One region of the Peribacillus sp. NPDC006672 genome, then DNA from elsewhere that is predicted to be linked to it. Evidence: riboswitches for the same ligand, from Rfam matches in the RefSeq annotation. Region 1 holds a riboswitch; each other region holds the start of a gene.

Region 1 (8,488 bases):
CAAGGCCAAATCAATGACATCGTTTGATAAATCCTCCAGAACTCGAGGGGTATTTTTTATCGTTAATGTCACTTTTGTTTCAGGCTGTTGTTTTTTAAATTTCCCCAGCAATCTCGGCAATAAATACTCGCCGATAGTCAAGGATGCACCTACTATGAGGTTTAAATTGTACGCGCCCGTTGATTGCTGAATCACTTCCTTGGAATGGTTGAAGTCATTCACAATGGCTTTTGCAAAAGGGTATAACAACTTTCCTGCTTCTGTCACCTTCAGCCTCCCTTCCTCACGGTCGAATAACAAAGTGTTATAAAAATTTTCCAATTGGTGAATCTGTCTTGTTACCGCCGGTTGAGATAAGAAACTTAACCTCGCTGCCTGGCTTATGCTTCCTTCATCCACCACTAAACAAAACACTTTTAGATTTTCTAATTTCAAGAAGCCGACCTCCTTGGCTTTAAATAGTTTAATAAAATGATAGCAATGGTGAAGTGGAAAAACAACGCTATATTCCCTGAACAGGTGATCTTAATCCATTCAATTTTATAAAACGGATAAATTTTCTAGGTATTACGTTTTGTTATACCCGATGATTTTGTTGCAATTTACCCATTCCCTTTTCTTTGATATGTTAATAATAAGATTTATATAGATCAGCAAAGGAAGTGACTGATGACAATGAAAGGACAATGGAAAACACTGTTCCAATTATTTTGGACCTTTTTTAAAATAGCACCTGTCACATTCGGAGGCGGGTTTGCGATGATCCCTTTAATCGAAAAAGAAGTAGTAGAGAAGAGAGAATGGCTGAAAAGCGAAGAAGTTACGGATGTTTTTGCATTATCTCAGTCTGTACCGGGAGCTGTCGCCATTAACTCCGCCACCTTTATCGGCCATCGAATTGCCGGAATGAAGGGCGCAATGGCAGCCATGATCGGTGTTACACTTCCTACCTTTTTAATTGTACTACTACTCGGCATTTTGTATTTTTTCATTCAGGATAATCCAAAGATAGAATCCGCATTCATATCAATTAGAGCTTCCATAGTTGCCATCATCGTCTATGCGGCTATCAAGATAGGGAAAACGGCTATTGTTGACAAATCAACATTCGGTATATTAATAGTAGGGATTCCAATCCTTTTTTTCATTCACCCTGTTTTAGCTATATTAGCAGGAGCGATAACAGGTGTTGTGACCATCTCTATTAAGAGGAAATTAGGTTACAAAATCAACATGGACCGAAATGAAAAGAAAGCAGAAGAGAATGATTTCGAATATTTCATGGGTGCAGGCATATAGCCCATGAAAGGTATACGATATTTCCCTGTTACGGTATAAACTGTTAAACTAATTTTCAAGAAAGAGTGGGATATAGGATGATGGAATTGTGGGAGTTGTTTAGCACCTTCTTTATTATCGGATTTGTATCGTTTGGAGGGGGATACGCCATGATTCCCGTAATAGGATCGGAAGTCTCACAGCATGGATGGATGACGACGCAACAATTTACTGATGTAATCGCTATATCCGGTATGTCCCCCGGTCCTATCACCACCAATAGTGCCATTCTCGTTGGCTATTCAACTGCTGGCTTAGCAGGAGCCATATCATCTGCTCTCGGAATCTTGCTTCCTGCTATTATAGTCGTAATCGTTATAGCCACCTTCTTCAGCAAATTGAATCATTATCCAATTATACAATCGATGTTTTATGGACTAAGACCCATTGTCACTAGTTTAATCCTCTTTGCAGCGATCAGTTTTGCCCTTTCCAATCATATGATAGCTATGAACTTTTCATGGCATACGATAAGCTTATTACTCGTTTTTGGATTATCATTATTTGCCCTATTGAAATTACGCTGGCATCCAGCCTATATCCTTATTCTTTCTGGATTAGTTGGTGTTGTCTTTTATTCATAACGACTCATTTTTCAGGTGCAAACGTTCAACACACTTCCATGTAATCTCTAAATCTGAAACGATATTTGTTCAAATGGAAACATTATCAAACTAACATATTTTTCCAAATTGTGAGATGGTACAACCTGAGTTTCGTGATTTTGTGGAAATGAAGGATGAACGTGGATTATCCGCCGTCCATCAATATGGACCGGAACTAGGCAGTTATTTTGATGATGGGCAAAAGTTGGTTCCATAAATTAAAGAAATATCAGGCAGGAGAATTCGAATTTATAGTTCAGATGAGGAGCGACTTTGTTACTTTCTAAACATTAATATTTATCATGCATAAGAGCGAGGATGTCTTCGCTTTTTTATTGTCTTTTGCCTATGTTTTAGTATTTTTAACCATACAAGCAACACCCTGAATCCAATGATTCAGGGTGTTTTTTCATAATTATTCTCATTTTAAGAAGTACGTTCCTTCGTTTCATCATTACCCGACTTAAACCGTGGAAAACCAATCAAGATGGCAACGATTCCACAAAGTCCAATAAGTATTGGGTAATATGAATATGGCAAGATGCTTATAGGGGAAATCTTTGCTATCCCTGCTGCAACAAGCAGTTGTGCCCCATATGGAATCAACCCTTGGACGCAACAGGCAAAAACGTCAAGCAAGCTCGCCGATTTACGTGGATCAATCCCATACTTCTCGGCAATATTTTTGGCAAGTGGTCCGGCAATGATAATCGAAATCGTGTTATTTGCCGTTGAAAGGTTCGTCAAACCAACAAGCCCGGCAATGCTAAATTCCGCTCCTTTTTTTGATTTGCTATTTCGGGTCACAAGGTGGAGTAAATAATCGATGCCACCATTATGTTTGATTACAGCTACCATACCCGCTATTAAAATGGCAAGGAAGGCGATTTCATACATTCCCGCCATTCCTTCCCCAACTTTTTGAATAACACCCAATGGTTGATAACTTCCATCAGCCAAGCCGATAATTCCGGCAAATACGATGCCGATGGAAAGGACCAGGAACACATTGACTCCTGCCAATGCAGTGATTAAAACGCAAAGATATGGAAGGATCTTCACCCAATTATAAGAATGTTGGGAGATGTCGGCCTGTTCACCCATCGTTAAAATTCCTAGGATGGCACATGTGATGATGGCAGCAGGTAAAACGATGAAAAAATTCACTTTAAACTTATCCTTCATTTTCGTTCCCTGTGTTCGAACTGCAGCGATTGTCGTATCCGAAATGAAGGAAAGGTTATCCCCAAACATAGCACCACCAATAACGGCCGCCATTGAAAGGGCAAGCGAAATATCTGTTTGCTCACTAATTCCAACCCCAATAGGTGCTAGGGCAACAATCGTTCCCGTGCTTGTCCCCATAGATAAAGAAATAAAACAAGCAATAATGAAAATCCCAACCATTAATAGATTTTGCGGAAAAACAGCTAAGGCAAGATTCACTGTTGATTCAACTGCCCCCATGCCACTTGCAACTTTGGAAAAAGCGCCGGCCAAAAGGAAAATGATAACCATTAACATAATATTGGAATCCCCGGCACCTTTACAGAAGATTTCAACCTTTTGATTGAAAGTCTCTTTCCGATTCATTGCCAATGCAGCTGCTGATGCAATTGAAATCGCAACAATCACCGGAAATGAATAAAAATCTTTAGTGATGATTCCGGAACCTATAAATAAAATTAAAAAAACGACAAATGGGATCAATGCCCAGGGATTCCCTTTATTGTTTGCACTCATGATGAACACCTCTTTTTATTTTTCCCATGACATGTGTCACAGCCCTTATTCTTTTAACAGTTTTTGCGAATAGCGCTAATAATAACCTGACATTCCTACTAATGGAATCCACACCTTAAAACTGTCAGCATAAAAAAAGACCTCTTCCATTTAACAACAACAAGAAGAGGTCTTTTAATTTATAAAAAACGCCCTCCTTATCTTTCAGGCAAAAAATAGCCTGCTGGATTTGGCACAGCACTCCTATTAAGTCTGCTGCCGAGACATCTTCGGGCCAGTCCCTCCGTCTCTCTTGATAAGAAGATTTAAATTATATAATGATATTATCAATATCGATTTCCACTAGAAAAAAAGCAGGCTGAAAACTTGCTGAACCGCTCCAAGTTTACATGATCCCCTCTCGGGAAGTGACATTGAAGCCATATTGAAAAGCAAATATAAGAGTACAGCATTTTATGTATTTTCGCAAGGTTTAGTTTATAAGTATTTCACATGTGGACCTTAATATTATAAATGGACTTTTACATGTGCAGTAAATAAGATTTTTTCAATAATGATTTACTTGTTATAGTCGGATCATGCCCCAAATTCTGTCTTTTTATCAGAAAGGAACTAAAATAAAAAGAGGTCTAATGAAAAGACCTCTCAGCAAATTTGTTGTATCAGGTTAGGTGAATTATTTTTAGTTGAGTTCACATCAGTCGATACCTCAAATGCTTCCATCTGTTCAGAATCGAATGATTTTAAATACTGCTGCAGATATGCAGGATCATTAATGGACGGATTCAACCAATTCTTTTCATCTTCAGGCTTAAGGATGACAGGCATACGATCATGAATGCTGGCCACTAGCTCATTAGGAACGGTCGTTATAACTGAGCACGAATAAATGTTGATGCCCTCTGGAGATTTCCAGGATTCCCAGAGACCGGCCATACCAAATGGAGCATGATTCTTAAGCTTTATTCGCATGGGTATTTTTCGCTCGGGTTCCTTCTTCCACTCATAAAAGGAATCAGCGATTATCAAGCATCGTTTCATCTTATACGCATTCTTGAAGCTTGCCTTCTCAGCAATGGATTCCGCTCTGGCATTGATCATTTTATAGCCCACTTTTTCATCTTTTGCCCAAAAAGGAATGAGTCCCCACCGAAGATATCCAAGTCGATTCCTAGCCCCGTCATTAATGACGGAGAGCACGGAGTGGGAAGGTGCAATATTGTAACTGAATTGGTATTCTTTATCAAATGATCCTTGAATATCGAACCGGTCTTTTATTTCTTCAATGTCAGTGAAAAGGGTGAAACGTCCGCACATAATATCGCCTACCGTTTTAAGATTTATTACAGTGTAACAAATGGAACGGGCAGGTACAAATCAGCGTTCTAAAATCCTGATGTCGGTAAATGGTTGATTAAATAATTCGCTGGAAATCAAAAGTGTGCCAAGGACTTCTCTTTCATCTTCAGCTTTAATGATTTCCGACAAAATTAAGGTACTGCCATTCCTGACCGTTACATTATATTCATTCATAGGATCCCCCCTCATAAGGCTAGATGGTTGTTATTATAAACCAAAAACCTACAAGTATCATTATTGACCTTTAGCAGAGTCGTGGTTAATCCATTAATAAGGAGTCTATACAGTTGTTCCATTTAACTTGATTACCTTTAAGATTAATCACCCGAAGCAATCCGAGACCCTAATTTCATAGTAAAGGAAGCTTGTAATCTTCCATTTACATTCGAATTATCATATAGATAAAAAAGACTGTCCATGAATAAAATCAAAGACAGTCTGGTCTGAAGGTTTTTTACTTCAACAAATTTATACTGGTAATGATAATAGGGATAGCAAAAAGGTCGATAAGGAATGCCCCTACAATCGGTACAATAAGAAACGCTCTTCTCGAAGGACCAAATTGACCTGTAATGGCAGACATATTTGCCATTGCGTTGGGAGTTGCCCCTAATCCATGTCCGATAAAGCCACCAACCATGACAGCTGCATCATAATTCTTACCTAGTAATCTGAATAATACCAATGTACCAAGAAGTACTATGAAAAATACCTGGACGAAAACAATTAGAAGCATCGGCAATGCTAAATCGGCCACTTCCCATAGTTTTATGCTCATTAAGGCCATAGATAGAAAAATTCCCAATGTTACGTCTCCGATTAGATCGATGCTTTTCATATCGACAGCTTCTCTTTTAAAACCATCAAGAATATTTCTAACGATAACCGCTACAAACATTGCGCCTACATAGCTTGGCAAAACAAAACCGGTTGAACTCGAGAAAAGCTCTCCTAAGTAAGAACCTGCTGCCATACAGAATGTTATAATCAGAATCTGGATCATGAAGTTTTGGGCGTTGATCCCTTTGGATGAATCTGCGTTCGCTTCCACGGCTGCCGCCACTTCATCATTAATATCCGCTTCGGATGGCTGTAATTTATACTTTGTGATTAAATATTTAACGGATGGACCACCAGCTAACCCTCCTGCAACCAAGCCAAACGTTGCTGCTGCAAGTCCGATGGATAAAGCGGAACTAACCCCAAGATCTTCAATTGTCCCGCCAAATGCAGTAGCTGCACCATGGCCTCCTTCCATCGAGATGGGGCCCATTACTACTCCTAATAAAGGCTCTAAATCAAGTACGGTTGCAAGTGAAACTCCTATCATACTCTGAAAAAGAGCCAGAGCGCCACAAGCCAGCCAGTAAATGACGAGCAGTTTCCCACCTAGCTTTACAAGTTTAAAGCTTGCCCCTAAACCGACAGTTGTAAAGAAAGTAAGCATGAAAAGGCTTTGTAAAGTAGTATCCAATGTTAAATTGATCAATCCAGCCTGTCTAAAGATTGTCACAAGTATTGCGAACAATAATCCTCCCACTACTGGAGCCGGTATGCAAAATCTTTTTAAGATGGGGATCTTCCTAATTAACAGTCCACCCGCCAAAAGCAGTGATACGGCGAGAAATAAAGTCGTGATTTGATTTAATTCCAGATTCATCATATGTCTGCCCCCAGATGTATAATTTATTATTTAAAATGCAGCAATACCTCATTTATTAAATGTGCTGCCAATGTAACGGTTTTATTATTTTCGTCCAACGAAGGATTCACTTCCGCGATATCAAAGGAAAGGATCTTTTCGTTTGATACGACATGCCTAATAATGGCCCGGACCAATTTCGGATTCAGTCCAAATGGAGAGGGTGCACTTACCCCAGGTGCGTAGGCTGAATCAATAACGTCAGTACATAATGTAAGAATGATGAAGTCATTTTTCTTAACGAATTCATTAATCCGCTGCTTGGTTTCATCCATTTCGTTCAATGACAAATCTTCTTCCAATATGTAGTCGACCTTACTCCTCTCAGCAGTTTCAAACAGGGCCTTCGTATTTCCCTGTTTCTGAATTCCGACACATAAATATCCACAACTCTGATCTTCGTCCAAAATCTGTTTAAACATCGTTCCTGATGAACTTTCTTTTTCATAAGGCCTCATATCAAAGTGAGCATCAATATTAATAATCCCCAATCTAGCCTTTGGTCCAACGTGTTTCCTTATCCCAAGATAATGACCATAAAGGGTTTCATGTCCTCCCCCAAGTATGATAGGAATCGCTTTACTCTCCAATATCTGGGCAACAGCTGATCCCAGTTGAAATTGGGCATCCTCCATCTCTGAACCTTCACAGATTACATTTCCAGCATCCACCAGCTCGGTTCGAGAGGATAAATGACATGGTAATTTTGCCAAGGACTGCCTTATATGATCAGGGCCCTCTGCAGCACCAATCCTGCCTTTATTCCTTTTGACGCCTTCATCACATTTGAAGCCAATCATTCCAAAGGTTCTGGATGCTTTGGAAGAGGTGGTTAATTCCGAAATCGGTGACAAACGCACTCTTTGGTGGTACCTTAAGCTGTCCATTTCAGAATGGGAATCAACCCTTCCATTCCAATATTCTAAAATCGGTTTATTATACATAATTTCTCCTTTATTAAAAAAATTCTGAAATATCTTTTTTTAAAATTATAATTGAGATAATATATAATTACCAATACAAAATTTTAATATATCTATAGTTTTAAACTATAGAAAGGAGGATATATGGATCTTCGCCAACTACGTTATTTCACTACCGTTGTCCAGGAAAAGAATTACTCTAAAGCTGCTAAAATACTGCATATATCTCAACCTTCCTTAAGTAATGCCATAATGAAATTAGAAAAAGAAGTTAGTTTTCAGCTTTTGGAACGTAATACAAGGGGACTTGACCTTACGGAAGCAGGGGGGATTTTTTATACGAGATCAGTGGATTTGTTAAGAAGATTCAATAATTTGCAAGTGGAACTTGAGGAGATGAAGCATGTTGGAAGTGGAACAATATCTATAGGTTCCATTGAATCATTCAAAGTTTGGTTCCCGAGGATAATCAGGAATTTTAAAATCAATTATCCTAATATCCATTTTAAGGTCAGGGAAATATTGGGTGAAGAAAAGGTTATCGAATCGTTAAATCGGTTTAATGTTCATTTCACTATCACGAATCAGCCAATTAACAACGAGGAAATCATGTCTGCACCCCTATACAATGAAAAATTCGTGCTTTTGGTCCATAAAGATGACGAATTAAACGAAAAAGAGTCTATCACTTTCCAAGACCTTGCAAAGAAAGAATTAATCATCAGTACAACTGGATTTCAAACAAGAGATGATATCTTAAAAGCATTCAAGAATGAAAAGGCACTTCCAAACATTATTTACGAAATAGAAAGACTTGA
Region 2 (8,488 bases), on a different contig from region 1:
TGATAGGTTAGAAGAGTTACTTATGGACAGGGACCGGAATGTCAGAGGGAATTCTTCATTTAGTAATAAAAGGAATGCTTATTCATCGCGTAAAAAGTTAAAGAAATCAAGATGGGAATCCAATGAAATAGAAGGGAGTAAAAAAAGGTTAGCGGATTTTATGAATGAGTCCTTATTATTAAGTGCACAGTTGCCTAAATTCGATTCATTTGGACAGGGGAATTCAAATGTCTAAACGGAAAGTGCCGAAAAATCAGTCCGAACCCATATCTAAATGGAAACATTTTTTGGATATTCCCAATCAGCCTATGCCTGGAATGGGTCCGACGTCGAAAAAAGAGGTGTGGAAAAAAAATAAATCAACGCTCTGGTATTATCCGTCGGCACAAAAAAAATATGATGTGCCGGTTTTTCTTATATATTCACTAATCAATACTCCATTGATTCTAGATTTGTCCCCAGGGAATAGTTTAATAGAATCTTTAGTAAATGAAGGTTTTGATGTATATTTGCTTGATTTCGGAAGCCCGGGTTTTGAAGATGGCGAGATATCGATCGAAGATTATATCGTCGATTATATTCAAAAAGGAGTGCAGCGTGCATTACGTCACTCTGGAGCATCAGAAATTACAGTTATGGGGTTTTGTCTTGGCGGTACATTAGCTGCAATTTATGCTGCCATTGCCGACGAGCCGATCAAGAATTTGATTCTCTCCGTTACACCGGTAGATTTCAGCGCCTCAGAATTTTTTGATCAATGGCAGGAAGCATTAAAAGAAGGGACCGTGGATTTTGACGAGACGATTGATATTTATCAAACGATCCCAGCAAGTGCAGTTAAATATGGAATCCGTTTAATTACATCTCCTATATATATATCACCCTATTTATCTTTATTGAATAAAGCGGATGATGTTGAATACGTTCAAAATTGGCGCCGTTTCAACGCGTGGACCAATGGGCATGTGCCATTATCCGGAGCAGCTGCAAAACAAATAACGAAGGATCTTTTAATAAAAAATCGATTGGTTAATGGTGGTTTTAAGGTAAGGGGGAAAAAGGCGAAGCTTTCGAAAATTGATGCTAGTGTTTTGGTCACAGCAAATAAGTATGATCGTTTGGTCCCTCAGGAGATGATTTATCCGGTAATGGAGCATCTAACATGTAAGGATAAGACATACAGCCTACTGAAAAGTGGACATGCTTCCAAACAGTATTCAGGTGAACTCCCATATTATTTGAAGGAATGGCTACCGGGGCGTTCTTCACCAATTAAATAAGTTACTGGGGGAAGGGAAATGTACGTATTGAACGACAGTGAGTGTAACAAAATCATGCCGGTTTTGGCGTATATAGGCTTTGCATCATTGATATTTTCAAAATTCTTTGCAACATTACCGGATTATTAAGGTGAAATAAAAGAAAGGGCTGGCTCGGCATATAGAGCCAGCCCGTTATTGTATTATCGATAATATTTCACCCGTTCTTCAAGAGGTAAGAATTCTTTATCCCCAGGTTCTGCAGTGGGTTTTCCAAAGGGCATCTGTGCGATGAGTTTCCAATCCCGAGGAATATCCCATGCCTTCTTCACTTCGTCATCGATTAAGGGATTATAATGCTGAAGGCTTGCACCAAACCCCTCGATTTCCAATGAAGTCCATACGACAAATTGTAAAATGCCAGATGATTGGTTCGACCAAATCGGAAAGTTATCGGCATACGTTTTGAATTGTTCTTGAAGCCCATCAATAATGGCTTGGTCTTCAAAGAATAAAACCGTACCATAACCATTTTTAAATGACTTCATTTTTTCTTCCGTTTCTCCAAAATCTTTGTCCCCGGCAGTTTTTCGTAATGTTTCTCTCGTGATATCCCATAATTGGTCGTGGCTTTGACCACTTAAAACAATCACTCTTGCACTTTGGGAGTTGAAAGCGGAAGGGGAATATTGAACGGCATGATCGATAACTTCTTTAATCCTTTTATCAGGAACAACACTTACCTTGCTAAGGGAATAATAAGAGCGTCTATCTTCAATTGCGCATAAAAAATCTTTAGCCATATCACACCTCCATTAATTATACCGACTTATTTTGACCTGATTTTAAATATTTTATTATAAGTGAATGCGGTTGAAATTTTTGAAAGAAAGGTTGACAAATAAATCACTATCGTTTATCTTTAAATCAAGATATTTTCATTAAAAGTATTTTTACCTCTAGTTAAATATCTCGAATTCGAGATATTGTTCGCGGATAATTCATCTACGTAAGGGGAGATTTATAAAGATAGGAGTGGTACAGATGGAATTAAAAGGATTACATCATGTTTCGGCGATTACAGCTAAAGCGGGAAATAACTTTGAATTCTACACAAAAGTCTTAGGGATGCGATTAATCAAAAAAACGGTGAATCAAGATGATGTACGTGTGTATCACTTATTTTATGGAGATCAAATTGGTTCACCGGGTACGGAGTTGACGTTTTTTGAAATACCCAATGCTGCCCGCACTCATGAGGGGAACAATAGTATTTCCGAAATTTCCTTAAGGGTGAGAGATGATGAAGCACTAGGATATTGGAAAAAACGTTTTGTTGAATTCAATGTTGAGCATGATGAAATATCGAGCCGTTTTCAAAGGAAGGTGCTTTCTTTTAAAGATCCTGAGGGGCAAAGGCTTCTTCTGGTTTCCAATCAGGGTAGTAACGGCATTCAAGAAGGTGTACCCTGGGATGGAAGCCCGGTACCACAAGAGTTTTCCATTAATGGATTAGGACCAGTAAAACTCACTGTACCCAATATTGAGCAGACACAAAGCGTTCTAACGGAGGTGTTGGGGTTCCGGAAATCAGGAACATACCCATCTTCTTTAAGGGGGCAAAATCCGATTGTCGTTTACGAGACAGGTGAGGGTGGAACAGGAGCGGAAATCCATGTTGAAGAAAGGAGGGACATCCCTCGAGAACGATTGGGGAGGGGCGGAGTACACCATGTTGCATTCCGGGTGGATAATGAAGGGGAACTGAGAAAATGGATAGAAAAAATTAGTGAATCGAATTTCGTGAACTCGGGATATGTAGACCGCTTTTATTTTCGTTCCCTCTATTTCAGGGAGCCGAATGGCATCTTATTTGAACTAGCGACAGATGGACCTGGTTTTACCGTGGATGAAGCAGAGCAGCACCTAGGTGAAAACCTTGCCTTACCACCTTTTTTAGAATCGAAAAGACAGGATATTGAATCGAATTTAAAACCACTGAATACAAAATCAACAAATTTAATCAACCGGGAAAGGAAGTAATCGGCATGCAAAAGAAAACCGCGGGAATACATCATATAACAGCAATTGTAGGCAACCCTCAAGAGAATGTGGATTTTTATGCTGGAGTTTTGGGAATGCGCATGGTGAAGAAAACGGTCAATTTTGATGACCCAGGAACCTATCATTTATATTTTGGGGATGAATCAGGTTCACCAGGTACTATCATCACTTTCTTTCCTTGGCCTGCGGCATACCAAGGGAAAATTGGCTCTGGGCAAGTGGGGATTACAACATATGCGGTTCCGGAAGGTTCAATGGATTTCTGGGAAATGCGGTTGAACAGGTTTAATATAGTATTTGAGAAAGTTTCACGTTTTGGAGAGGAATATCTGAAATTTCAAGATCCCCATGGTTTGCAACTTGAACTGGTTGAGCGTAAAGAAGGGAAAAATAGCGAGTGGTCATTCGGCGGTGTACCAGCTGCCAAGGCGGTCAAGGGATTCGGCGGTGCCGTATTATTGACGTCAAAACCGATCAAAACGATGGAACTATTAGAGAAAGTGATGGGCCTGCAAAAAATTGGGGAAGAGGGCGATTACATCCGCTTCAAATCCACATCGGCCATCGGAAATTTGATAGATGTTAAAAAAACGGTTTTGCCAAATGGGAACATCGGAGTGGGAACTGTCCATCATCTTGCATGGCGTGCAATCGATAATGAAGATCATAAAGAATGGAGGGAGCATATCGCCAACCATGGCTATGGTGTGACACCCTTTACAGATCGTCAATACTTCGATGCCATTTATTTCAGGGAAGATGGAGGCATACTTTTTGAAGTTGCCACAGATCCACCTGGCTTCGCTCATGATGAAACGAAGGAAACGATGGGTAGTAAATTAATGCTGCCGCCATGGCTGGAAGAAAAAAGGGGAATTATGGAGAAAACGTTACTGCCGGCAGTGCCGAGAGTACTGGAGGAGGATAAATGATGAAGCATATTTTTCAAAAAGGTAGTAATCCAGAAGCGCCATTGCTTTTGCTTTTACATGGCACTGGAGGAACGGAAACAGATCTCTTGCCATTAGCGGAAATGGTTTCACCGGGATCATCCGTATTGAGCGTACGGGGAAATGTACTTGAAAACGGAATGCCTCGTTTTTTCCGCCGGTTATCCGAAGGGGTTTTTGATGAAGAAGATTTGATCTTTCGTACGAAGGAGCTTTATGACTTCTTGGAATCAGCGTCCAAAAAATATGACTTCGACCGTGAAAGAGTGGTAGCATTAGGTTATTCCAATGGTGCAAATATAGCGGCAAGTTTGCTGTTCCATTTCGAAGGGGCATTACAAGGAGCGATTCTTCATCATCCCATGGTGCCTAGACGAGGGATTGCTTTGCCTTCCCTTGCGGATATACCTGTATTTATTGCTGCAGGTAAAAACGATCCGATTTGCCCGGCAGCAGAAACTGATGAACTTAATCAACTTTTACTGCAAGCTGGTGCTACAGTGGATGTTAAGTGGGAAAATTACGGTCATCAGTTAACACGTTCAGAGGTTGAGGCAGCGGGTTCATGGTTTCAAAAGAACTTTTTATAAGAATGAGAGGGACTGAAGATGATTTCTGTTAATCCTGAAAATCTGACTGAACGGGATAATTATAAGTTTTTGACTGGAAGCATTATACCGAGACCTATAGCCTTTGTTACGACACAATCCGAAACCGGTACAATCAATATAGCGCCGTTCAGCTTTTTTAACATAGTCAGTTCAAATCCTCCGATGATTTCCATTTCTGTTCAACGGAAAGAAGGAGTTTCAAAGGACACGGCCCGAAATGCAATTCAAACAGGTGAATTCGTTGTTCATATCACTGATGAGAATAATGTAGCTGATGCAAATCGAACGGCGAAGGAACTCCCATCTGACGAAAGTGAATTGGGTCTTACCAATTTCACGCCGGCTGTCAGTGATAAGGTATCCGTACCAGGATTGCAAGAAGCAAAGGTACGCTTTGAGTGCATATTAGAGCATGCGATACCATTGGCAGGTTCCCAGAATAAACCTGGTTGTGATTTATTGATAGGGAAAATAGTCTGCTATCATATAGAGCAAGATATTTACCATAATGGCCGAATTGACCAGAATGGGCTAAAACCTGTCGCAAGATTAGCGGGTCATACTTATACAAAACTAGGAGAATTATTTGAAATGGAACGTCCTTAATAATTGTGGCGGCATCTTTAAGATGCCGTCTTTTTTTCTATCTTGGGTTATCTCCAATTCTTGAGCGACTTGCCCGCAAAAAAGCAAGTCTTTACAATCCAAAACAAATACTTGACAATTTTTTCATAGATTGATAAAGTAATAAAAAAATAAATTTCTTATCCAGAGAGGTGGAGGGACTGGCCCTATGAAACCTCAGCAACAGGTCTACTACGACACTGTGCTAATTCCAGGGGGTGAAACCCTGATAGATGAGACCCTACGTTTTTATTTGTCAGTAACGCACTCTTTTTAGAGTGCGTTTTCGTTTTTTCTGGATGCAGGATGAAGGAGAGTATGAATGGAGAACAAAACGAAGCATGAATTTCAAAGGGAGATGAAAGCACGGCATTTAATCATGCTATCGCTTGGGGGGGTGATTGGAACCGGTTTATTCTTAAGTACGGGTTATACGATTCAACAGGCTGGCCCGTTTGGCACTATCCTTTCGTATCTGATAGGGGCACTAGTGGTTTATCTGGTCATGCTATGTTTAGGTGAACTGGCAGTACATATGCCCGAGACAGGAGCGTTTCATAGCTATTCAGCCAAATACATTGGACCTGGGACAGGGTATACAGTAGCCTGGTTGTATTGGCTAACTTGGACTGTTGCACTAGGTTCGGAATTCACGGCTGCTGGATTGTTGATGCAGCGATGGTATCCATCAATCAATGTCTGGATTTGGAGTGCTCTATTTGCCATTTTGGTTTTTGTATTAAATGCGCTGACTGTCAAGTTTTTCGCTGAATCTGAATTTTGGTTTGCGTCAATAAAGGTAATTGCGATCGTGATATTTATTATTTTGGGAGTTGCTGCAATGGTAGGTTTTATTCCAATGACTAACTCTCAATCAGCACCGCTATTTTCCAATTTTATAAGTGCAGGGTTATTTCCTAATGGTGCTTTTGCCATTATCATGACGATGCTTGCGGTGAATTTTGCATTTTCTGGAACTGAATTAATCGGAATTGCAGCTGGAGAAACTGTGAATCCAGAAAAAACGATACCAAAGGCAATTCGTCTGACATTGTGGAGATTGATTATCTTTTTTGTAGGAACCATCGTTGTATTATCCGCATTATTGCCTATTTCGGATGCAGGCGTATTAGAGAGCCCCTTTGTGGCCGTTCTTGAACGAATTGGAGTGCCATATGCAGCGGATATTATGAACTTTGTTATTTTAACTGCCATTTTGTCTGCTGCAAACTCAGGTCTATATGCCTCTTCCAGAATGCTTTGGTCACTTGCAGATAAGAAAACCATATCACCAATATTTGCAATATTAACAAAACGAGGTGTTCCGATATATGCAGTCATTTTCAGTATGTTGGGCGGTGGTTTAGCCTTGTTCTCTAGTGTTATTGCACCGGATACTGTGTATATAGTGCTTGTATCCATTTCGGGTCTGGCCGTGGTTGTAGTTTGGATGAGTATTAGCGCTTCACAGTTCCTATTTCGCAGACGGTTTATAAAAGAAGGAAATTCAGTAAATGACTTGGCTTATCGTACACCATTATATCCGCTTGTACCAATCATTTCTTTCATGCTTTGTCTTGCTTCTTGTATAGGAATTGCATTTGATCCTACACAACGGATTGCGCTTTATTGTGGTATTCCATTTATTTTGTTTTGCTATGGAAGTTATTATATAACACAAACTTCAAAGAAAAGAGGTGTAGATCTTGAAGAATAAAATTAACCCAATTGACGCTATTTTACGAGAACATTCAGTCATGATTCTGGACGGAGCACTAGCTACAGAGCTTGAGCGGTATGGGTGTGATTTGGACGATCCGCTCTGGTCTGCCCGTGTATTACTTGAAAATCCAGAGGTGATTTATCGGGTTCACTCTGACTATTTCCGTGCAGGAGCGGACTGTGCGATAACTGCAAGCTACCAAGCTACTGTTGAAGGTTTCTCCCTTCGTGGAATACAAGAAAAAGAGGCCCTGAAGTTAATTCAAAAAACGGTGTTTCTCGCAAGAAGAGCAAGAGATGATTTTTGGAAGGAAGAGACGCAAACGAATAGACCTAAGCCATTGGTTTCTGCATCAGTAGGACCCTATGGGGCTTACCTCGCTGATGGTTCAGAATATGTAGGAAACTATGGTGTTTCAGATGAAACTTTAGCAGAATTTCATCGCTTAAGAATATCAGCTTTGATTGAAGCAGGTGCCGACCTTTTAGCATTTGAAACGATTCCATCCCTGCAAGAAGCAAAAGTATTGAATTCATTATTGAAAGATTATCCAGAAGTATATGCTTGGCTATCCTTTTCTTTGAAAAATGAGAAAGCAATAAGTGACGGTACATTGCTGGAGGATTGTGCAAAGTTCTTTGAGGACAGTGAGCAAATTGCTGCGATCGGTATTAACTGTGCACCAGTATCAGTTGTCACGGACGCCATCAAGGTGTTACGTGCGAACACAAAAAAACCAATTATAGTTTATCCGAATTCTGGTGAAACCTATGATCCACAAACTAAAACATGGCATGGTCAAGAATCATGTAACACGCTCGAACAAAAATCTGAAGAATGGCACCATGCTGGGGCACGTTTAATCGGAGGATGCTGCAGAACGGCACCTCATCATATTGAAGAGATTTCAAGAAAGTGGCGACCTTCCGAAGTGGTATCCTCATAGCTTTATTCCTATATCAACTGTTATTAATAATCATTATATGAAAACAAAAAGAACGGGAAGCGTCTTAATCAGGCGGTTCCTGTTCTTTTTGGTCTCTTTATTCAGTTTTGGAGACCGGCACTAGCCGCCTTGCTTATTGTTGTCTATTCCTTCTAAAAAAAGGCGTGTGAGATCGGGATATAAATTATCGTTCAGATATGCTGCTTGGTTCTGACCGGATTGCTGTGATTTTACCAGGGGAGCCGTTCTCGGCAAATATTTTTGGCCTAGTCGTCAACTTCTCGAGACACTGGGGCTTATTTTGATTTTGC
Region 3 (8,488 bases), on a different contig from region 1:
ACTTTTAAAAACCATTAAAAAAAGACGGCGGGCCTCCGCCGTTTTGTTTGCAATTTAGAAGAGGGCGCCAAAAGCCTTTTCTAGATTACCAATTTCCTTATCTTTTAAGTCTTTTGGATAAGGTTCAATTTTCCTAACTTGTGGCTGATATGGTATAGTAGTTTTTGAATATCATTTCAACCACAAGTTAAGGAGGACATAGTTGTATGAGCGTACATATTGGTGCAAAAGAAAATGAAATTGCGGAAACGGTCTTACTTCCTGGTGATCCGTTGCGTGCAAAATATATTGCTGAAACGTTTTTAGAGGATGCTAAACTTTACAATGAAGTTCGTAACATGTTCGGATATACAGGGACGTATAAAGGGAAACGAATTTCTGTCCAAGGCACAGGCATGGGTGTCCCGTCCATTTCCATCTACGTAAATGAATTGATGAACAGCTATAATGTCCAGAAACTGATTCGTGTGGGAACTGCGGGAGCCATTCAAAAAGATGTAAAAGTCAGGGATGTAATCCTTGCGATGAGCGCTTCCACCGATTCCCAAATGAACCGCATGACTTTCGGAGGAGTGGATTTTGCCCCAACCGCGGATTTCGATTTACTAAGAAAAGCTTATGACGCGGGCACGGCTAAGGGCTTGCAATTGAAGGTCGGCAATGTGTTTACGGCCGATCAGTTTTATAACGATAATAGTGAATTGGAAAAATGGGCAAAATACCAAATCCTTGCGATAGAAATGGAATCAGCGGCCCTATACACGCTTGCTGCTAAATTTGGCCGCCAAGCTTTATCTGTATTAACAATTTCCGATCACATCTTAACAGGTGAGGAAACATCGTCGGATGAGCGCCAGTCAACTTTTAACGAAATGGTTGAAGTGGCATTGGAAGCAGCTATCCAAGACTGATAATTGACTGTGTTACAGGCGGGTGGCCAGGAATAAGTGATGCTGTTTAATGACAGTTGGGATAGAGGCTCATTCATTCCTTGGTATCCGCATTTTTGTAATGTCAGAGGCTCCATTCAGGAATTGCCTGGGTGTCCTTCGTGCTTTCCATTTGATTTAACATTTACTAGGGGTTAAAAAAATACATATGATCATAAGTTGTTATTTTTGATAACAATTATTTTTCGATTGACATGAAAGCTGATAAAATAGAATGAAATCGTTTATATCGTCATGAAGAATGAAAGTGGTGAGGCTAAGTGGAAGAAGAAAATCAAAAACAGCCAAAAGAGGCAGGGAAATTCATTAAAATAAAGAAGTTTACTTTTATTATGGGGATTTTCTTAGTCATATTTCTAACAGCAGGGATTACTACAATAGCCTTGACCTTTGGAGATGAAAAAGTAGAGTCATTAGCACCTGATAAACATTCGGAATTTGAAAAGCTGTATTCTACATACGATACAATAAAAGATAACTATTATGAAGAAATTGATCAAGAAAAGCTGGTGGACGGGGCAATTAATGGAATGATCAAATCATTGGATGACCCCTACTCTGCTTATATGGATAAAAAGGAAGCATCAAGTTTCCATGAGAGCATCTCTTCATCTTTTGAAGGAATCGGTGCTGAGATCCAGGAGCAGGATGGAAAAATCATGGTCGTCTCACCAATAAAAGGGTCCCCAGCAGAAAAAGCAGGGGTAAAACCGAATGATATCATTTTGAGTGTGAACGGTAAAAGCGTTGAAGGACTAAGTTCTTCTGAAGCTGTCCTGAAAATAAGGGGCAAAAAGGGTACGAAAGTGGATTTATCCATCTCAAGAGCTGGTGAGTCGGAACCGATGGAGCTCACGATTAAACGTGACACAATTCCGATTGAAACAGTTTATGCGGAAATGCTTGATGATGGAGTTGCAAAAATTCAAGTGACCAGTTTTTCCGAACATACTGTCGGAGAGCTGAAAACGTCGCTTGAAGAGATGTCGAAGAAGGATATGAAGGGTCTGGTATTGGATTTGCGAGGAAACCCAGGGGGACTGCTTGACCAAGCAATAGAAATGGCAAGCCTGTTCATACCTAATGGGAAAGTTGTCCTTCAAGTTGAGGAGCGCAGCGGGAAAAAAGAAGTTTATAAATCGAAGAATGATGGAGAACTGAAGATACCGGTAGTCGTATTGATTGATGATGGCAGTGCCAGTGCTTCTGAAATTGTCGCGGCCGCTGTCAGTGAATCTGCGGACATTCCTTTGATTGGTGTCAAATCATTTGGAAAAGGGACTGTGCAGACTGCCCAAGACTTTAAAGATGGGTCTAACTTCAAATATACGGCAGCCAAATGGTTGACTCCTGAAGGCAATTGGATTCATAAAAAAGGGATCAAGCCGGATATTAATGTGAAACTTCCCGATTATGCTAGCCTTCCGTACATTTCACCTGATAAGGAATTGAAAGCTTCTGATTCTTCCAGTGAAGTGAAAGCAGCCGAAGAGATGCTGAAGGAAGCAGGCCATGATCCAGGTAAGATAGATGGATTCTTTGATGAAGCAACCACAAATGCGGTAAAAGCGTTCCAAAGGGAACAAAAAATTAAAGAAACTGGTACCATTAAAGATGATACTACCGTGAAATTGATGCAGGTCATCCGGGAAAAAATACTTAAAAATGACACACAAGTGAAAAAAGCGGTAGAAGTATTAAAAAAAGAAATCAAATAATGTTTTTTACTGAAAAGCCTGTCAGCGATTATCGTTGGCAGGCTTTTTTGTCGTTCAATGAATAGTATTCCAATATAAGGTAAAGATATGGTTAATTTTCCGATGAGGTGAGGTAATGAAAGAAAAGGTACTGTTCATATATCTAATGGTCTTGATTCTGGCACCTATGCCCCTTTACCCAAACAAAATGGAAATGCAGGTACGGAAAAAAAGCTAACAAAAGAAGTGATTCAAGAAGGCGTGAAAACATTTCTGTTAATTGGTGTTGATTCTCGCGGGGAGGAAAAATCTCGTTCAGATGCGATTATACTGGCAAAATACTTTCCTGAGCAGGAGAAACTAAAGCTGGCTTCCATTATGCGTGATAGTTATGTGAAAATCCCTGGGGATAAATCAGGATATAACAAAATAAATGCAGCGTATTATTATGGTGGAAAGGATCTGCTAAAGAAAACCATTCAGGAAAACTTTAATGTCAAGGTCGATCATGTGGCAGTAATTGACTTTCAGGGATTTGTGAAGATGGTTGATTTACTTGCCCCTGAGGGGGTAGTTGTGGATGTGGATCAGGAAATTATTGATGATATGAGCATTCAAGCAAGCGTTGGTAAAAATGTTTTACATGGTAATGAAATATTGAAATATGTCCGTTTTAGACATGACGATGAAAGTGATTTTGGAAGGGTAGAGCGTCAACAGGAAGTATTGGTTCAATTAAAATCAGCGTTTATAAATCAAATATCATCCTTCGAAGGGATGGCGGTCCTTCCTAGCATAATCGAACAAGGACTTTCGTATTTAAATACTGATATTGGGGTGAAAACGATTATGGAAATGGGTCCAAAAGCCGTCTTCCATACACCTGATACCGTTGAAACTCTAAGGATCCCCGTAGAAGGAAGCTATAAAGATGAAATATATCCCCATACCGGAGCCGTGTTGGAAATGGACTATGCTAAAAATAAGAAGGCACTTCAAGAATTCTTTACAAAATAAGAATAACTAATCATCATTTAGTATCGAAGACATCAATTGAAAGAAGTGATTTGTTCAAATCACTTAAATTATTTTATAATAGACCTCGCAAGAATATTACTATTTGATTTTCTTTAAAAAACGAGAAGGATACCTTAAATCCGTCTCGTTTTTTAATATCAATAAAATGACCTGGATCACTAAACAAAATGCGGAATGTTTTTTACAAAATCCGGTGTAATGAGGCCGTTTTCTGTAATGATGCCCGTAATTAGATGATTCGGTGTAACATCAAAGGCTGGATTGAATATCTTCACGTTTTCCGGAGCGATCCGTACACCTTGAATGAAGGCGATTTCCGCTTCATCCCGTTCTTCGATCGGGATGGATAAGCCGGATTCGATTGAAAGGTCGAATGTGCTTGATGGAGCGGCCACATAAAAAGGGATACCAAAGTGCTTGGCTAATATGGCCAATCCCAATGTCCCGATTTTATTGGCTGTATCCCCATTAGCCGCAATCCTGTCGGCACCAACTATAATTCCATTGATCCGTTTTTGATGAATCGTATGTGCAGCCATATTATCAGAAATTAAGGTGACGTCAATCCCCGATTGCATCAGTTCCCAAGCAGTCAAACGTGCCCCTTGCAGCACAGGTCTGGTTTCACAAGCGTACACTTTTAGCGGAAAGCCCCTTTCTTTTGCAAGGTGGAAGGGAGCCAAGGCTGTTCCATAACGTGCTGTGGCAATCCCCCCAGCGTTGCAATGCGTTAGGATGGAATCTCCTTTAGCGAATAAGGATAAACCATGTTCCCCGATTTTCCTGCACATTTCTACATCCTCAGTAAAGATGGCTTTGGCCTCCGTTACAAGTGCTTCTTTGGCAGCTGATATGCTTTGTGCTGCTTGCAAGGTGCTTTCCATCCTCCTTAATGCCCAAAAAAGGTTGACTGCAGTAGGCCTGGAAGAGGCGAGCTTTTCAATATGCCGAATTACATTCTTCTTGAATTCCCCTAATTCAGTAGTTGTTTCCTGTTTGGCACCAAGTGCAACGCCAAATGCTGCCGTCAGTCCAATTGCTGGGGCGCCGCGTACTTTTAATGTCAAAATGCTGTCATATACATCATCAACTGAATGAAGTTCAATGAATTCAGTTAAGGAAGGCAGGGCTTGTTGATTTAATAATGTAATATGGGTATCATCCCATTGTACCGAATATGGTAAGGGTGCTAGTGTCGTCATGTACAGGTCTCCTTTTAAAGGGCTGAATAGGATGGAAGAGTATGTTTTTTCAACGAATCAATGACAGCTGGAACATCCAATTTTCCCCGTTTTTTAATTAAAAAAGCACCAATCTTCAATGTTGTCGCTTTCGCGGCGATCCTAGTTTCTTTATCTTCAATGACATTTAGATCGGCAACATGGGATAGGCCAATGGTTCGCCGAATCAGTTCGCACCCGGCAAAACCGAATGCGTCCCTTTTGAATTTAGCCAGTAAATATGGTAGATAACCCTTCACATTGCGGAATGGACTTATATTTTGGGTGTTCCATAGTTCAGTATATGCTCTATCAAAGGCATTCCAAAATTGATGGAGGTGTGTGAAAATCTCTTCCTTTCCAGCGCCGTTACGTGTGACTGCCTGAAAGAGAAGGTTGGCTGTGTATTGACCTAGGTCAAAACCAACTGGGCCATAAAAAGCGAATTCTGCATCAATAACCTTTGTTTCAGTTTCACTTGCAAATATACTTCCTGTATGTAAATCTCCATGAATCAAGGATTCCTGCTCGGTTTCAAAGATTTGTTTCAGCTTGGCGACTTCAAGTATCACATCTTGATCATTCCAAATACTTTTGGCGGCATCAGTCAATTCTACCTCGAAATCTCCGGGGAGCTCCTCGAAAAAAGGATCCGTGAAAATGAAGACCTCAGTGATTTTGCAAAGCTCCGGATTCGTGAAATGTCGGGCCACTTCTTTTTTCGCAGAGGGTTCTAAATGATAATCGGATGTATAAAATGCCGTCTTCGCTACATACTCACCGATATGCTGCGAAAGCAATGGATATGGATCACCATCGATCAATCCTGTTCTAACGATTTTCAAATGCGATAAATCTTCCATGACTGTGATGGCAAGCTGCTCATCCGAATAATAGACTTGCGGTACGAATTCGGGACAATAGCTTTTGAAATGAATAAGGGCATTGGCTTCAATGGCAGCCCTTTTCAATGTCAGCGGCCAGCTTTCGCCAAGTACCTTGGCATATGGGACCGCTTGTTTGATTATTATTCCTTTATTTGTATCTGTGTCTGTAATATGAAAAACATAATTTAAGTTACCATCTCCGATTTCTCTACAGTTTAAACTGGCATCCGCATTGACCAACCCAAGTTTTTTTGCAAAGGTTATAGCTGTTTCGTTTGTTAATCTTTTAAAATTCGAATGGTTTTGAGTCATTTTTTTCCCTCCAGGTTCAAAATAAGAATAAAAAAGCCTCTTTCATATAGAAAGAGGCAGAAGTTTTGGCTTCGGACCTCTCATCTCCCAGAAAAATGAATTCTGGTGGAATTAGCACCGTGCTCTGTGGATTTTATAATCCGGCGGTGGATCCGCCCCATTTCACAATGGTATTACAGTCGGTTGCTGGGCTTCATAGGGCCTTTATCCCTCAGCCTGCTCTTGATAAGAGTATATGTTTTCTGAAATTTTAATCTTCGGGAAAATAATATCAATTTTTTAAATAGTTTGTCAATGGGGAAATTAATAAAAATCCGGCCGGCGATCTTCGAATACAGGTATTTTGTTACGAGCATCCGTAACTTTAGTGAAATCCAAGGTACCTGTCAATAGCTCGTTTTCTTCTCCCGCTTCACTTACGATATCTCCCCATGGATCAATAATCAAGGAATGACCAGCAAATATATTATTGACATCCGAACCTGAACGATTAACGGCTACAACATAGGCTTGGTTCTCGATGGCACGGCTAATCAATAAGGATCTCCAGTGATCGAGTCTGGGCTTAGGCCATTCTGCGGTTACGAATAGAACTTCGGCACCTTGAACAGCATGGGCGCGCTGCCATTCCGGGAAGCGGATGTCATAACAAATGAAACCAGCACATATTTTTTCATCAAGAGTGAATAAACCTTCTTTTTCACCTGGCTGCAGGAAGTGATGTTCATCCATCAATTGAAATAAGTGGAGCTTATCATACTCTTTAATGAGATTTCCATCCTTATTGATGATGATCATGGTGTTATAGATACCTTTGCCTGTTTTTTTGGCAATGGAACCTCCAATGATGTGAAACTGGTGTTGCTTTGCCTGGGTTTTTAAAAATTCCATCGTTTTTTCTGCCTCTTCATCAGCAATCTCATTTAACCTGGTCAAGTCGTATCCGGTTGTCCAAAGTTCTGGTAAAATAACGATATCGCTTTTGGATCGTGCTGCTTTTTCCATCCATTGTTCTGCAACCTGAAAATTGATTTCTGGTTGCCCGAAGGCAATATCCATTTGAATACAGGCTATTTTCCACTTCATCGTTTAAACCCCCCACATGTAAAAAATACTTTACAAGACTATGATAAACATATATCATTTGTGACTAGAATTTCAAGAAATTTCAGAGAAGGTGTATAAATGTTGCAATTCGAAAAATCCAGACAGCTTCAGGACCTGCCAAAGCAGTTTTTTGCCTCACTTGTCGCAAAAGTCAATGCGATTACGGCACAAGGACATGAGGTCATTAATTTAGGCCAGGGAAATCCTGATCAACCGACGCCTGAACATATCGTGAAAAGTTTACAGACTGCCGCTGAAAGATCAATTAATCATAAATATTCACCGTTCCGGGGATATCAGTATTTAAAGGGTGCCGCTGCCGTCTTTTATGAACGTGAATATGGTGTCAAGCTGGATCCAAATAGTGAAGTGGCGATTCTCTTTGGAGGAAAGGCAGGTCTTGTCGAACTGCCGCAGTGTTTATTAAATCCAGGTGATACGATCCTAGTTCCCGATCCCGGCTATCCGGATTATCTTTCAGGTGTAGTGTTAGCCCAGGCAAAAACCGAACTCATGCCCTTGACAGAAGAAAATGGTTTTCTTCCAAATTACAAAGTTATACATAAAGACGTGCTTGATAAAGCCAAAATGATGTTCTTGAACTATCCGAATAATCCCACTGGTGCTTCTGCAACTGAAAGTTTCTTTGATGAAACCGTCTCCTACGCAAAAGAGCATTCAATTTGTGTGGTCCACGATTTCGCTTATGGAGCGATAGGGTTCGACGGAAAGAAACCGACAAGCTTTCTCCAGGCAGAGGGAGCGAAGGATGTAGGAATAGAAATATACACACTATCGAAAACATACAATATGGCAGGGTGGAGAGTGGGCTTCGCAATGGGGAATAAAAGTGTCATAGAAGCTCTTGAACTATTACAAGACCATCTTTATGTGAGTCTCTTCCCGGCGATACAGGAAGCAGCGGCAAGTGCTTTGCTTGACTCGCAGAGCTGTGTAGAGGATTTAGTGAAGATGTATGAGGCCCGCAGGAATGTTTTCATTGAGGGATTAAGGGCAATCGGATGGGATGTCAAAGCTCCTGAAGCATCATTTTTTGCCTGGCTCAAGGTACCAAAAGGTTTTACGTCAGAGAGTTTTGCAGACTATTTATTAACGCATGCCCACGTAGCTGTTGCCGCAGGGAATGGATTCGGTGAATTTGGCGAGGGTTACGTAAGGGCAGGGCTTCTGACTTCGGAAGAACGGCTAAAAGAGGCTGTGGAACGGATTCGCACATTAAAATTGTTTTAACGAAGGATTGAGGTATCCAATGTATC
Region 4 (7,857 bases), on a different contig from region 1:
TGGAGTCAACATAATTTATTATCATGAATCATTTCAATATTCCTTTTAAGCAGGAAATTAGTCCTCTGTTGGCGAAACTTCCTTTACCGAGGGGGATTTTTTGCAAAAAGAATCGGATATAACTCCCTATTATCTTTCTAACCGCAACTATATTATAATAGAGGGCAGAACACTAAAGGAGACAACATTATGTCTGAAAATAAAAAGTTAAGCCTGGCGGATGCAGTCAAACAAAAACTGGCTCAAAAGCAAGCAGGATCAAGTAAAGATAAACTGGAAACCGGCGTGGTGAAGAAAACGAAACAGCTTAAAAGCCAGTTGACCAAAAAGCCGAATAACCAACGTAAGCGTACAGGGGTATAATCCTAATTTGTCAAAGGACAATGACTGTTCGGAGCTTATCAGAGAGCAGTTACCTTTCATGAATGAAGGTGCTGCTTTTTTATATGAACGATAAAATGGGATATTAGTAATGAGTGAGGTAAAGGGATTTGTCTTTTTCCGTTTTTAGGTAGTTAAAGGGCTGGACTTCTGGTAATTTAGAGGTATAAAGAATGGTTCGCTAACCTCTTCAGATACCGGTTAAACTAGAAAAAACATATTTTCTCAAATGTGGAAATGACATCTCTGTATCGGTTCATTAAAATCATTACAGTTCCATTCCTTTCTGTTTTAAAATTGTAAGAGTGGTGACATGTTGTTACCATATTGTTTTGTTAAAATAATATTTTAAGGTTTTACAAATAATTTTCTTTACTAAAGGAACCTATTAATTGCATGTAAGGGCTTTTTGAATGCTTTTCAAATTAGTGATTATCCTTTAATTGAAAATATGAAATATATCGGGGGAATAAAGATGGACGAACGGCTGATCGGGAAAAAATATTATGAAACGATGATTGAGGATACAAGGAAGCACCCTATTCAAGCTTTGGGTGAAATGTTTCTCGTGGAACAAAAAAAGGAAAGAGCGGATTTAACGGCAGTTCGATTCGCTCAAGGTGAAGTATATTTTCAGCATCATGACTATGAAGCAGCCATTTTCAAATGGGAAAACATAGAAGGTGAACTTGGTTCATGGGCGAAGAAAAACATCGCTGATGCTTATTTTGAACTGGAAATGTATTCAACCGCAGAGGATATTTATAAATCCGTCGATACGAAGGAAGCGGTTTTGAAAACGGAGGTTCTTTTGCAACTGTTTTCCCTTTACATAGTGGAATCTAGAAATGATTTGGCTTCCAAAGTCGTGAAAGAAGCAGTCGAGTTTCAACCGGACTACCCGAATGTCACGGAAATCGCACGTGCCTTTTTTGAAGAACAAAAGGATTGGAACAGTGCGGTGGTTCTAGCTTCAGATGAAAGTATCCGTACGGAATCAATGAGCTGGTTTGATGTGCTGAAAACATATATCCAACAGGGTGTCGCTCAATCTATGGCCCCGGATTATTTTTCAACTGTCCTTTGTTCGCTATATACGCTCGACCAGGCTCGTTTCGAAAAGATGACGGTTGCCCTTTGGAAAAATTATAAATATACCGATTCATATTTTGAATGGTTAAAAGTGATTAATAACCTGATAGATACCATCGAATTAAACCAAGGGGATGTATGGGATGAGCTTTCCGTTTATTACAGGGATGCATATGCAGGTCTGTTAGAAGGAACGCACCTAATCAAAGATTTAAGTCCTGTCGTGCCAAGGTTGCTGGAAAACTGGCTAAAAATCGCAGATGGGGAGCTTTCGCTGTTTGCAGCGGCATCCGCGTTGTCCTGGAATGAAATTTTCCCGGATACGATTAATGCGCTGGTCATTCAGGATGCAGAAAGCCTGCTTTCGAAATCACCTAAATTGGGAGGCGGACTGGAAGCTGGAGAGAAACTGTTCAATTCCATCATCCAATGGGCTGAAGAGAATGATTTAAGGGTTGGCAATAAGCTTAAATGGATGGTCGAGGGGCTTAAGGATACCGAAAATTTCAACCTTCTTCTTGTGGGAAGTACAGGAAATGGCAAGACATCCTTTATACAGTCAATTGTTGGCGAGAGCATCGCTGCCGAAGATCATTCTTCACTAGTCAGTGTCAAAGATGGGGATGATTTGGAAATCCTTGAAATTACCGATACAGATAGCAAAGTTGTCATGGAGCTAACTGAATTAGATGAAACACGCCGCCAGCGCGGGACTATTGTCGATGTGACGCTTATCAGTGACTACCTTAAAAATAATCGTCTGCGATTATTGGATACACCGGGGTTCAATGGGGAAAAAAGCGTGGAATCAGATTTCCAAGGCTATTTACATGGCAGTGATGGCCTGATGTTCGTTCTTGATGCCCGGGCGCCTTTCACCGGTAGTGAACGGGACCTGTTATTGGAAATTCAAATGATGGCTCCGAAACTGCCGATTCATTTCTTATTAAATAAAATGGATACGATATACAGTGATCAAGTCGCGGTCCGGATGGAAGACGAAACATGGGATAAAGTGAATGCATATTTCCCGAATGCGAAAGTGTTCGCTTTCTCCAAACTTTATGACAGCAAGCAGCAGTTGAAGGACCTTTCAGCATTCCTTCAATCCAATTATCAAGATGATAATTGGAAAGAAAGAAGATCTGAAAAAATTCTTGCTTTCATTCGTAAAACTTTATCTTATCTGTTAGAAAAACGAGCAGCCAATGAACGGAAATGCGAGCATTCCATCTCTTGGAATGAACAGATGGAAGTCAAATTGAATGGCGCGGTCAATCAATTGGCTGATTTGGAAAAAGAAAAAAGTGAAAATATCATAAGGTCGTACCGTGTGCTTAAGGATGAAGTTAAAAGTCAGCTTTCTTCTAAAATTCCGGAATTACTGAGGGATTGCTCTAAATCGTTAACGGAAAGCAGTGATTTCAGTCAGGTCCATATACAGCTGAACCATGAAATGAATGAGCGGATTCAAGCATTCATTTCTGACAAGATCATGCCTCAATATTACCGTTCTCTTCAAGATTGGATTGCTAGTTCCCAAATGGAGTTCTCGCAAAGCCAACAGTTTATGGATGAGATGAGTGCCGGATTCAATGAATTATACAAAGAAGAACGGATAACGCTGTCAGGTGACTTTAGGGTATTGGATGACTGGCGCCGTGATGCCGACCGGATGACAAGCAGTATCCGCATCGAAAACGTTAATATCCTTTTGCGCAGGACTCCATCACAATTGCTGCTTAAAGGAGCAGGGAAGCTGTTTGGGGCAATACCGCAAAATAAAGCCAATATGTACAATCGTTATAAGAAATACTTGGAAAGTGAAGATTATCAGGATGTTGCGGAAATGATCACTGAACGCTTCCTTACCCAATTTGGATTGTTTGAAAAATCTTTGGATCGGGACATCTCACTTTTCTATCGCAGCTCATTTGCCTTACTTCAAAAAACGATAGAGCAAACGCAGACAGAAATCAAAGACTACCAGGCTGCATTGGAGCATATGAAAGAAAATCCGGAAGTTTACCGTGATCCGATTACTGTGTTCGAAGTGAAACTACGTCAGTTGGAGAGACTTGAAAAAATTGAGAAAAAGCGTCTAGCCCAGCTTCAAAGAAAATAAAATAGCAGGGAACATTTCAAATATTCAAAAAACTATTGACTTGCGACTATATCCCTATAAAGTGATAATTACGAAAAACGTATATTCTCTTATCAAGAGTGGCGGAGGGAATGGCCCTAAGATGCCCAGCAACCGTTCCATTAGGAATTGGTGTTAAATCCTGCAAAACAGAAATGTTTTGACAGATAAGAGAGGGATAAGTCTGCAATACAGCTGATTAAGGGACTGTCTAATAAGTCCCTAAAATAGAACAGGTGAAGAAAAACAATTCGTTTTCCTTCACCTGTTTTTCTACTTTTATAATTCTTTGTTGAGAGTAGCTTTCGAAGGCCAGCTACTTTCAGTAGAATATGGGCCATAGCCACAATGACAACCTCCGTTTTGGACTTTCGGCAAGCCCCGAAGTAAAAACCGACGGAACGATCTATTGCCATTGATGTGACCAAAAACATTCTCAACCTCGATTTTTCGTCGAGCGTAGATTTGTGCATTTGATTCAGACCAAAGGTTCACTTTTGCTTTCGTTTTTAGTTCTTCATAAATCGGGTTATAATGCACCTGACGATTTCCTTCTGCCTTTGTGCAACGCGATTTCAATGGGCAATCTGAACAGTCCTCGCATTCATAAATTTTAAAGTCACTCGTGAAGCCACTTTTATCCGTGCGGGTCGAGCTGCAATCGGTGCCTCACTAGTCGTAGGGGCATTGAATTCATTCATGATCGTTAAATTGAGAATTCCCGACATGCTGATGACGTTGGCTACGATGTTCATTATCCAGGGAATTGCCCTTACCTATACAAAAGGGGCCACGGTTTCATCGGGCCAAAGAAGAATCCTGTCATTGTGAATTTTGAATAAAGATTGAAAAAAATCCTGTTGGATATGCAACAGGATTTTTTCGTTGGCACCCATTGGGGCGGGGGCGTTTATGTATCGTCTTCATTTTACTTTTTTACCTCTTATAATAAAGATGACAAAAGCAAGTATAAAAGAAGGCGGAGCTAGTGCGATAACCGCAAATGACGTTAGTGTATAAGAAGCTGAGGGTTGAGAAAGTGGGTGCAGCGGCTCCCTAGTTGATGAATCGACTGCCAAAGGTGTTGCACTGCCTAAACCAAATAATAAAAGCGATATGACCAAAATACTGAAAGGTGCAATAAAAACATAAAGTCTCTTTTTGAAAAGGCTGAATAAAAACGTCCAGAAAAATGCTAAGCAAAGATAAATGATAATGGCCCCAAATAAAAACATATAAGATACCTCCGATTTTTATTTAGAATGCCATCATAATATTATTAGTGGATAACAACAACTTATTTTCACTTAAAACAAATTTCAAAGCTAAAGTCATGCCCCCATATCCCCTTTAGGGGTCTTTCATAAAAAAACAGAACCTTTGAATTTCAGGTTCTGTCATAATTCTTATTTGAACTTTTGCACTTCTTCTTTTCCCTCGAATTTGTTATCTTTCAATATGCCGATTTCTTCTATATGGTTTCGTGCCGTTGCATCCCCTAATTTATAAATGAGGGCATAAAGTCTTTTCATGGCTGCATCGTATTTATCATTTGCCCGGTCATGATGATAGAGAAGGTAGGGCACATGTGAACGGGCATATGCCTCCAGGTCATCTGTCCGGTGTTCCTCCAAGCATTGTTTCAATTCTGCCAGTTCTTCATCAGTTGCATGTACAGTGAAGCTCGGATTCTCTTCAAGTTTTTGTCCGAGTACGTCGCCGCTGACCAAATCGACATGATAGGTCTGTTTATCCTGTCTCATTCTGCTCATCATCCTTTCAACCGTTTATCTATTCTGTACCGCTTTTTGTAAAAAAATAATCATAAAAATCAACATTTCTTTAATGAAAATGATAGGAAATAGAGGTATCGGAATTTTAATCAAAGGGTTTATGATGGATTTATAGAATAATATGGGAGAGTATCTTTGGAAAAGTGAGGAGTGATGTAGTGAAGAGATCATTCATGGTTATTTTTTTTATGTTGATTGCTTCAGGCTGCGTAACAAGGAATTATGATTCCAATCTGGATTTGGGAAAAAGTCAGTTGAATGAGGAAAATTATTTAGAAGCCCACGAGGCATTTGAATTAGCTTATAAAGAAGCAAAAACATCGGAAGCAAGAGAATTAATGGATCTTTCAGGTTTTCTGGCGAGTGGAATGAAGAAATACGACGAACAGGATTTTGATGCGGCCCAAAGAGATTTTGAAGAAGCAACCGCATATAAGGCAAAATATGGGGAAGGTAAACTAATGGTTTTAAAGGCGGCGGAAATGCATCCGGTGTCAGGTTCAGCCACTATAGGAACAGTAGAGGGGAGTGACGAAGTGGAACCGGTGGAGGAAGCAAGTGAAAAGGGGAACGTTGGATCCAAATTAGAAGATAAGGCGGCAACGGATACAAAAGCTGGGACGGTAAAAGGAAAAGAAAAAGAAGGGAGGAAGGATTCGGTTAGTACCTTAAGTAAATCTCAGGCGGAGAAGCTTGTGAAGGATTACGTGGACATGGAAAATTTCCCGCATTTGAAAATCGAATATGATCATGATGCCGAAAAGGGAGATTACATTTTTCAAGTGTTCGAAGGGGATGAAGGCAGTCAGAAAAATGGCCACGCAGCTACTTGGGGCTGGTATGGCGTGAATAAGGAGACAAAAGAAGTGTATGAAGTCATGTAAAGAGATATAACGGTTGAATTGAAAAGGGTCCTATGTTGAGACCTTTTTGTTTTCAAGCATGGCAAAATATCACATAGCAAGTTTTGATAAAATTTTATATTTTTTATAAAAAGGTCACTTATTTCTTTATTTCTTAAGAATTTTTTAATAATTACTGTTTATGATTGAGCCAAGTAAAGGACAATCATAGGAGGGATAAAGATGGAGAATTATAATGGTGATGAGCAAGCCAAAGTGAAGGCAGAACGGAAGAAGGGCAAATCGCTTTTGCTAACTGGCCTTGTTTCCGGAACAGTTGCTTCTATTGTTACATCTTCTGTATTTGTATTGGGCGGGGACTTTATAGATCAAGGGAAAGGTTCCGTGAATGAGTCAACCCAAACGGCAGGTGTAGAACAAACGGAAAGCGTTGAAAAGGATAGAAGTGTCACGGCAGAAAAGTTATCGACAAGTACGGATTCAAATGATAGGGCAGAGATGGTGGAAGCGGCATCCAAATCGATTGTAGGGGTCGTGAATTTACAAGAGATGCAAAACCAGAGCCCGTTCCAGCAACAAAGCACGAAAAGCGAAAAGGTTGCGAGCGGCACTGGTTCAGGGGTCATTTATAAAAAGGCAAATGGGAAGGCCTATATCATTACGAACAATCATGTTATTGAGGGAGCAAAGGAAGTCGAAATTTCATTATATGATGGACAAAAGGCAACTGCAGTGGTTGTCGGGGCGGATGCTTTGACGGATTTAGCAGTTTTGACAATTGATGCTTCGAAAGCACCTGAAGGTATTAAATTCGGGAATTCTGATAGCATGCGTCCAGGTGAAGAAGTATTGGCGATTGGTAACCCTCTCGGACTTGATTTTTCACGTTCGGTTACACAAGGGATTGTCAGTGCGACCGGACGCTCGATTTCAGTCGATACATCGGAAGGTGAGTGGGAACTTGATGTCCTTCAAACAGATGCAGCGATCAACCCTGGCAATAGCGGCGGGGCATTGATCAATACAGCTGGGGAAGTGATCGGCATAAACAGCTTGAAGATTTCCGAAAATGGTGTGGAGGGCCTAGGGTTTGCCATACCAAGTAATGATGTGATTCCCATTGTTACGGAACTGATTGAAAATGGAAAAATCACGCGCCCATATTTAGGAGTCAGCTTGGCCAGTATAGAAGAACTGCCACAGTATTACTTACAAAATGTTCCTGAAGCTGCAAAGTCAGGTGTCATGGTTACGAGTATTGAAGCGGGATCGGCTGCGGCGAATGGAGGGCTTAAGCAACAGGATATCATCGCGGAGATTGATGGAACGAAAATAAATACGACAGCAGAATTAAGGAAAGTCTTATACACGGATAAGAAAATCGGCGATAAGGTGCAGGTTAAAGTGTATCGGGGTGCTGAAAAGAAAACGTTAACGATATCCTTGCAGAAATCATAGAAAGAGGTATGGCCCCTGATAAATTCATCAGGGGCCATTTATTTGATAATGAAGTTAAAAAGTTTTTAAAAGTATAGAAAAGGGTAGTATTGGAAAATTTGATAGTGTATTTATACTGTTTTACAGA

Evidence for each region. Region 1 has a riboswitch for S-adenosylmethionine ahead of ACQKKK_RS13465 (Na+/H+ antiporter NhaC family protein). Riboswitches for the same ligand answer to the same signal wherever they lie in the genome.
Region 2: it holds a riboswitch for S-adenosylmethionine, as region 1 does, so the genes downstream of both, mmuP (S-methylmethionine permease) here and ACQKKK_RS13465 (Na+/H+ antiporter NhaC family protein) in region 1, are expected to answer to the same signal.
Region 3: it holds a riboswitch for S-adenosylmethionine, as region 1 does, so the genes downstream of both, mtnK (S-methyl-5-thioribose kinase) here and ACQKKK_RS13465 (Na+/H+ antiporter NhaC family protein) in region 1, are expected to answer to the same signal.
Region 4: it holds a riboswitch for S-adenosylmethionine, as region 1 does, so the genes downstream of both, ACQKKK_RS24880 (ABC transporter permease) here and ACQKKK_RS13465 (Na+/H+ antiporter NhaC family protein) in region 1, are expected to answer to the same signal.

What each region holds. Positions count from the first base shown of each region.
Region 1 covers NZ_JBNNOR010000007.1:152,036-160,523, forward strand. Annotated here, with positions in the region: gene ACQKKK_RS13450 (LysR family transcriptional regulator) at 1-435, opposite strand, end outside; gene ACQKKK_RS13455 (chromate transporter) at 670-1,299, shown strand; gene ACQKKK_RS13460 (chromate transporter) at 1,380-1,922, shown strand; gene ACQKKK_RS13465 (Na+/H+ antiporter NhaC family protein) at 2,370-3,686, opposite strand; SAM riboswitch class I at 3,881-3,988, opposite strand; gene ACQKKK_RS13470 (SOS response-associated peptidase) at 4,332-5,003, opposite strand; gene ACQKKK_RS13475 (hypothetical protein) at 5,064-5,219, opposite strand; gene gltS (sodium/glutamate symporter) at 5,500-6,705, opposite strand; gene hutG (formimidoylglutamase) at 6,735-7,691, opposite strand; gene ACQKKK_RS13490 (LysR family transcriptional regulator) at 7,815-8,488, shown strand, end outside.
Region 2 covers NZ_JBNNOR010000005.1:87,863-96,350, forward strand. Annotated here, with positions in the region: gene ACQKKK_RS09890 (hypothetical protein) at 1-235, shown strand, start outside; gene ACQKKK_RS09895 (alpha/beta fold hydrolase) at 228-1,280, shown strand; gene ACQKKK_RS09900 (nitroreductase family protein) at 1,463-2,062, opposite strand; gene ACQKKK_RS09905 (ring-cleaving dioxygenase) at 2,304-3,302, shown strand; gene ACQKKK_RS09910 (ring-cleaving dioxygenase) at 3,308-4,255, shown strand; gene ACQKKK_RS09915 (alpha/beta hydrolase) at 4,255-4,863, shown strand; gene ACQKKK_RS09920 (flavin reductase family protein) at 4,882-5,490, shown strand; SAM riboswitch class I at 5,646-5,748, shown strand; gene mmuP (S-methylmethionine permease) at 5,831-7,225, shown strand; gene mmuM (homocysteine S-methyltransferase) at 7,215-8,177, shown strand.
Region 3 covers NZ_JBNNOR010000006.1:36,644-45,131, reverse strand. Annotated here, with positions in the region: gene deoD (purine-nucleoside phosphorylase) at 207-911, shown strand; gene ACQKKK_RS11255 (S41 family peptidase) at 1,211-2,668, shown strand; gene ACQKKK_RS11250 (LCP family protein) at 2,909-3,664, shown strand; gene mtnA (S-methyl-5-thioribose-1-phosphate isomerase) at 3,844-4,887, opposite strand; gene mtnK (S-methyl-5-thioribose kinase) at 4,902-6,104, opposite strand; SAM riboswitch class I at 6,182-6,336, opposite strand; gene ACQKKK_RS11235 (carbon-nitrogen family hydrolase) at 6,408-7,190, opposite strand; gene ACQKKK_RS11230 (pyridoxal phosphate-dependent aminotransferase) at 7,290-8,462, shown strand.
Region 4 covers NZ_JBNNOR010000027.1:39,751-47,607, forward strand. Annotated here, with positions in the region: gene ACQKKK_RS24865 (hypothetical protein) at 190-363, shown strand; gene ACQKKK_RS24870 (GTPase domain-containing protein) at 857-3,598, shown strand; SAM riboswitch class I at 3,685-3,790, shown strand; gene ACQKKK_RS24875 (transposase) at 3,896-4,228, opposite strand; partial or broken gene ACQKKK_RS24880 (ABC transporter permease) at 4,271-4,417, shown strand; gene ACQKKK_RS24885 (hypothetical protein) at 4,540-4,851, opposite strand; gene ACQKKK_RS24890 (hydrolase) at 5,023-5,379, opposite strand; gene ACQKKK_RS24895 (hypothetical protein) at 5,568-6,293, shown strand; gene ACQKKK_RS24900 (S1C family serine protease) at 6,495-7,730, shown strand.